One region of the Virgibacillus salexigens genome, then DNA from elsewhere that is predicted to be linked to it. Evidence: riboswitches for the same ligand, from Rfam matches in the RefSeq annotation. Region 1 holds a riboswitch; the other holds the start of a gene.
The links. A riboswitch is a leader RNA that binds a small molecule or an ion and turns the genes downstream of it on or off. The one in region 1 is predicted to bind thiamine pyrophosphate.
Positions count from the first base shown of each region.

Region 2: it holds a riboswitch for thiamine pyrophosphate, as region 1 does, so the genes downstream of both, thiT (energy-coupled thiamine transporter ThiT) here and BN990_RS04355 (thiamine phosphate synthase) in region 1, are expected to answer to the same signal.

Region 1 covers NZ_CCDP010000001.1:954,907-958,334, forward strand. Annotated here, with positions in the region: gene BN990_RS04350 (BCCT family transporter) at 203-1,741, shown strand; TPP riboswitch at 1,886-1,997, shown strand; gene BN990_RS04355 (thiamine phosphate synthase) at 2,091-2,705, shown strand; gene thiO (glycine oxidase ThiO) at 2,689-3,428, shown strand, end outside.
Region 2 covers NZ_CCDP010000001.1:2,599,279-2,602,706, forward strand. Annotated here, with positions in the region: gene BN990_RS12540 (membrane protein) at 1-680, opposite strand, end outside; gene BN990_RS12545 (general stress protein) at 793-1,146, shown strand; gene thiT (energy-coupled thiamine transporter ThiT) at 1,206-1,775, opposite strand; TPP riboswitch at 1,905-2,009, opposite strand; gene BN990_RS12555 (M3 family oligoendopeptidase) at 2,080-3,428, opposite strand, start outside.

The sequences.
Region 1 (3,428 bases):
GACGCTTATGAACGCAGTTCTTATTCACTTGACTTGACAGGTTTTTAGAAAAAATGTATCCTTAAACGCTGTATGTTAATTTAAAATGCTTATTAAATCTCACATACAACTGACGAAAAAGGTAAACATAAGAAAAGTCAGTAGATGGTTATGTGAGATTTTTTTGTATGGAATTGAGAGGAGCAGATTGTTGAAGAATAGAATGAAGCAAGATCAAACCATAGATAAGCCAGTTCTTTTTCTAAGTGGAGGGGCGCTACTTGCCTTTGTGATTCTTGCATTAATAAACCAGGAAATGGTTACAAATGCAGTTAATACGATGTTTAACTGGTCGGTAACCTATTTCGGCTCCATCTATCAAGTTCTGATGGTTGGGACTTTAGTTATTGCATTAATACTAGGCTATTCCAAATTTGGGAAGATTCGATTAGGAAAATTAGAAAAGCCAGAGATCGGAACGTTCAAGTGGATCTCGATTATCATGTGTACGCTGCTAGCGGCGGGTGGTGTCTTCTGGGCTGCTGCTGAGCCGTTAAGTCACTTTTTAACCGTACCGCCACATTTCTCAGGAATTGAAGCTGGCACTGCTGAAGCAGTAGTACCTGCACTTGCAGCAAGTTTTGTCGATTGGGGATTTGTCTCATGGGCAATTTTAGGAACATTAGGTACGATTGTACTCATGTACTCCCATTATCATCGGAACGCACCATTAAAGCCGAGATCGTTGCTTTATCCGATATTTGGGGATAAAATTATGAGAAAAAGTGCACTTGGTACGTTTGTTGATGCCTTTTCGATTGTGTCAGTGGCAGCTGGTACGATTGGTCCAATTGGATTCCTTGGATTACAAGCAGGTTACGGATTAAGTGCATTGTTCGGTGTACCAAATAATTTAGCTGTGCAATGTCTTATTGTTATCGTCATTGTTCTAGCAGCTGGGATTTCTGCTGCGACAGGGATTCATAAAGGAATTCAAATATTAAGCAGCTATAATATTATACTGGCAGTTTGTTTAATGGTGGCCGTCCTTATCCTAGGACCAGCACTATTCATTTTTGATTCGTATGTGCAATCATTTGGATTATATGTTCAAGACTTTCTAACCTTGAATACGTTCCGTGGAGACGGAGCTTGGCTTGGCTTATGGACCGTCTTTTTCTTTGCCTGGTTCATCGGCTATGGTCCAATGATGGCCATGTTTGTTAGTCGTATTTCACGTGGACGTACAATTCGTGAGCTTGTGACTGCTGTTGCGGTAATTGCTCCTGTAGTAACAACATTCTGGTTTACTGTCGTTGGTGGAACAGGGATTTTTGCTGAAATGAATAACCCTGGTGCCGTTTCTGAAGCCTTAAATAGTGCTGGACCTCCAGCAGCAATGATTGCTATCGCCGAACAGTTACCGCTTGGTACAATTATCGGTTTCTTCTTTTTAGTGGCAACGATTGTATTTGTTCTAACAACTACCGATTCAATGTCATTAACTATTTCGATGGCGATCACAGGCAACGGAGATCCATCTAAATTCTTACGTGTATTTTGGGCGATTCTTATGGGACTTGTCGCAACTGTACTCATCACTATTGGTGAGGATAGTGTTGGATCGTTGCAATCCTTTATCGTCGTTACGGCTGTGCCAGTATCCTTACTCATGTTAACCACATTCTGGACAGCTCCGCGTGCAAGTCGTGAACTTGCGAAAGAACAAAAGATTGATGAGAAACAACGCTATACCAAATAGCACAGATTTGAAGGAGCTGGTTTTTAAGTCAGCTCCTTTTTTCATAAAAGAACAGAAAGAAGAATAGAAAATTGGTCGTTTTTGGTAGACGAATAGTCCAAAATCATGTATTTTATAGACAAATGCCTATTAAATAATTAAATTACGCTTCACTAGGGGTGCCTTTACGTAATGGCTGAGATCCATGTGAGACATGGAGACCCTTTGAACCTGAACTGGGGTAAGAACCAGCGGAGGAAAGTGACATGACTAGTGTGTATCGACGATATTATTGAATATGCTGAACGATTCATGCCACTTTTCCTTTGCTGGAAAAGTGGCATTTTTTAATGAAAAGGAGAAGGGAGTTATGAAATTAATTGCGGTGACGAGTGGTTCACAGAAGGAAGCGCGTCTTTTCCAGGTAATAATGGGCATTAGTCCATATGTTGACGCTATCATGTTAAGAGAAAAACAGATGACCAAGAGTGGCTATTCTTTGTTCGTTCAACGACTACTTGCACAAGGTCTTCCAGCAGAAAAACTAATTATTCATGTCCACCAGATTCTACCTAAGGAGACAGCTGTACCAACGCTTCATCTTCCGGAAAATAGATTGCCAGAGGTAGACTGCCTCCAAAAAAAATACCCTTGTTTACAAATTGGTGTATCGACGCACTCCCTTGAAGTAGCCAAGAGGGCAGAGCAGGTAGGCGCTGCTTATGTTTTGTATGGGCATGTCTTTTCAACAGCGAGCAAAAAGGGAGTAAAGCCAAGGGGAGTAAAACAATTAGCGACAGTCGCGAAAGCATTGAATATTCCCGTATATGCAATTGGTGGAATTACAACCGGGAAGGTAAATGATATATATCAAGCAAAGGCAGGTGGGGTTGCTGTGATGTCAGGTATCTTCAGCCATACTGATCCATTAGAAGCAGTAAAGTCATTTCGAAAGGAGGTGAACGGATATGAAGGAACACGTTGATGTAGTGATTATAGGTGGAGGCGTTATTGGGCAATCCGTTGCTTACTATTTAAGTAGAAGTGGGGTTGCAACGACGGTAATTGAACAAAATAGAATTGGAAGAAAAACTACACAAGCTTCTGCGGGCATGCTTGGGGTGCATACAGAAAATGATCAGCAAGGTACGTATTATCAATTTTGCCAAGCAAGTAGAAATATGTATGCATCTCTAAGCGACGAACTATTTTCGTTATCAGGGATTGATATCCAGCTTTCCACCAACGGTATGCTCGAGATAGCTACGAATGAAGAACAGAAGCAAAGACTGCAAGCAAAACAAAAGGCATTTGAAGGCTTGGAATGGTTGGATGGGGGAGGGATTAGGCAACGAACATCAGCATTAACGCATGCTGTAGGAGGATTGTACATGCAGCAAGATGGGAATGTGGAACCTTTGGCTGTATGTGAAGCTTTTAAACAGGCGTCTTTAGGAATGGGCAGCCAAGTAATCGAGAATTGTCGCGTTGCGAATATAGATCGTGTCCGTGATGTTTTTCATATCCAATTCGAGAACGGTGGTATCTCAGCGGATCATGTGGTTGTTGCGGCTGGTGCGAATAGTGGGAAGTGGTTTGAAGCAACAGGTTTAAAGAATCCGATGATCCCGACAAAAGGAGAATGTTTTGCCATCAAGCCAAGCGATCCCTCTATTGAGCAGACATTATTTTTTCACAATTTGTATTT
Region 2 (3,428 bases), 1.6 Mb from region 1:
AATTGCATGTTTTCAAGTTCTTGTTGATTGCGAGGATCCCCTTTTTTTCGAATCATTTTACGATACATTACATAAGCAATGCCTAAAGCAATAAAACCCGTTATAAGGGAAAGGATTAAAGACTTATCTGCAACTTGTGCCGTATCCACACCGGCCGAAGTAGCAGAGAGATTAGGAGCTACCTGAACGATATAATCAGAGGATAGAGCCATGCCTTGGCCCGCAATAGCTATAGCGACTGCCGCAGTTATCGCAGGGAGACCGGATTGGATAGCCGCAGGAACAAGTAAAGCACAAATTAATGGAACCGCTGGTGTTGGCCAAAAAAACAAAGAAATTAAATAAGTAATCCCAACAAGGACAAAAAAAGATACATGCCCATTAATCATCATTTTTTGGATCGGTTGGATCATACGTTTATCTGCTCCTAAATCCCTTAACGAATGTAATAGTGCCAACATGAAAGTAATAATTAAAAAGATACTAAACAATTCTTGGGCCGCCACTAGATTCGCTTTGAAAATAGCTGTAAAACCATCTATAATACTTCCTTTATAAACCCAGGCGATAATGAACGTACCGAGTAACGTTGGTAATACAATACCTTTTCGCAGAATCATAGTGATAATAATAGCAAGCGTAAATAGACCATATAATATATGGGAAATCGAAAGCTCCACATCTATCGCTTCCTCTCTGTTGAATGTGCTATAGCCTATGCAAAGCGTACATGTTTAGTTCTTATCATAATGGGAATACATAATATTGAAGACAAAAAGGAGGTTTTTTAATATGAAACCATTTATTAAAGAATATACAAATGATGAAAAATTAAAGGCCGATATTCAAGTACTAAAAGACAAAGGAATTCATAAAGATGATGTATATGTTCTATCTCATGATGATGATCGTACCAATCGTTTAGCTGGGAGCGCAGATGCAAATACGATCGGCATCAAAGAAATGGATATTGGCCATGCTGTCGGTAATTTCTTTAGCAAAAAAGGGGACGAGCTTCGAACAAAATTAACTGAAATAGGTTTCTCACAGGCTGAAGCCGAAAATTATGAAGAGGATATGGATGAAGGTAAGGTTCTATTAATTGTTACAAATAATGAAAATGTAGATAGCTATCTACAAAAATAGACAACCCCATTGGTTGTCTATTTTTTCTTGCTCATTATTATGTGAGCAGGTCGTTTATACTAAGTTGTCAATCGAAGTAGCGTTCTAGGTTGCTTATGAAATAAAAAGAAAACAAGTATAGCACTTAAAACAAAACTAGGTAGAATATACGAACCATTATATAAGAAGGAGTATATCCATACATTCATCCCTTGGACAGCTGATTCAAAAAAGACAACACCTGCAATAAAATGAGCGATAAAGCGCAAAGCAGATCCTATAAACACACCTAGCGAGATATACAAAAGATACTGTTTGCTATTTCCTTCTTGTACAGTTTGTTTTATTTTTCCTGAAAATACACCTGCAAACCCTAATACTGTAAAGGCAATGGCATAATCAATAAATCCTTGTAACGGATGCAGTATATACCCTGTTCCTACAGCAACCTGAAGCACTCCCCATAAAAACCCTGCTAGCAAGCCGCCTTTTAATCCCCAGCGAAAAGCAACGATAAAAATAGGAATCATCGCAAATGAGATAGACCCACCCTGAGCCCAAATTTTAAATGATAAAAATGGTATTAGGTCTAACAACAATGCAAAAGCTGCAAAAATTGCTACCTCTACTAAAAATAATGTACGTTTCATTTCTTTTCTCCCCTTTTTAAAGCGGTTATTTTCTTGTTGGCCAATGTCAACAAGGTATATATAACAACAAAAAAGCAATGCCAAGGGGAAGACTTCCTGATGGGGATTCCGCTCACATTGCTTTTATTCCATCAAAAAAGCCACCATCCCTACGCTAGTACTAACTAACAGGTTCGAAGGGTAAGAACAATGTATATGTTCACTCTCAGCCGATCGGCTCCCCCTGCAGACTTTTACATTTTGCTTTTTCTGTTATTGTTTCTAGGAGTATTGTACCTGACTTATCCATCGATTACAACTAAAATTAAATCGAGAGATATTCGTATACATCATTAATACAAAGCTGAATCGCATCTTCCCAAAAAGCGGTAGCAGTTAGATCAACTTGTAAATGTTTATAAGCGAGATCTTCGACTTCCATCCTGCCTGTATCACGTAAAAGTTTGATATATTCATCCTCAAAATCATCACTTTTCTGTGCTATTGCATAAATTCCAAGGCTGAATAAATATCCAAATGTGTAAGGGAAATTATAAAACGGGACACCTGTCATATGGAAGTGCAGTTTAGAAGCCCAGAAGTTCTCATCATATTCTTCTAGTACATCACAGTAGGCTTCCTTTTGAGCGTCCACCATCAGTTTATTCAACCTGTTAACAGAAACCATACCTTGCTTTCTCTCTTCATAGAAACGCTTTTCGAACAAAAATCGCGCATGAATATTCATAAAAAACGCAATACTGCGCTGGATTTTATCTTCTAACAAGCCCTTTTTCTCATCCGTTGACTGCGCATACGTCACCGAAGCATCTGCAACAATCATTTCAGCAAATGTTGATGCTGTTTCGGCAACATTCATTGCGTAACGTTGGTTTAGTCCATTCACATCGTTCATCACATGTTGATGATACGCATGTCCAAGCTCATGGGCGAGTGTTGCAATATTCGAAGACGTACCAGAATAAGTCATGAATATTCTTGTCTGACCGCTCTCTGGAAAACTGGTGCAAAACCCACCTGGCCGCTTATCAGGCCGGTCTTCCGCTTCAATCCAACGGTTATCAAAAGCCATGCGGGCAAAGGCGGCCATCTTCGGGCTGAAACGATGGAAATGTTTAATAATAAAGTCTGCTCCTTCTTGATAACTAAATGTTTTTACTTCTCTATTAATTGGAGCATTAATATCATAGATGCTTAATTTTTTTAAATCTAAACGTTCTGCCTTTTTATTTAAATATGTAACAAAATGGTGCTTATTGTTATTAATAGCGGTCCACATCGCATCAAGTGTTTTTTTCTTCATACGATTTAGTTCAAGTGGTTCCCTAAGTACATCATCCCAGTTTCGATGTGTGTATTTCTGTAACCGGAAACCAGCTAAATGATTGAGCGTCTGACTAAATAAATGTTCATTAGTCTTCCACGCCCTATTCAATTGATTAAATACATGCTTTCGAAAGTCACGATTTGGATTAGCTAATTTATTGGAAGCCTGTCCAATAGAGTAAGATTTCGTAGTCTCCTCTTCCTTAAGCCGAACTTCCATCTTACCAACAATAGCTTGATACATTTGATCCCAAGCATGATAGCCATCAACTGCTAGATCATTTATTAATGCTTCCTGTTCTATCGGGAGTAATCCCTTTGCTTGTT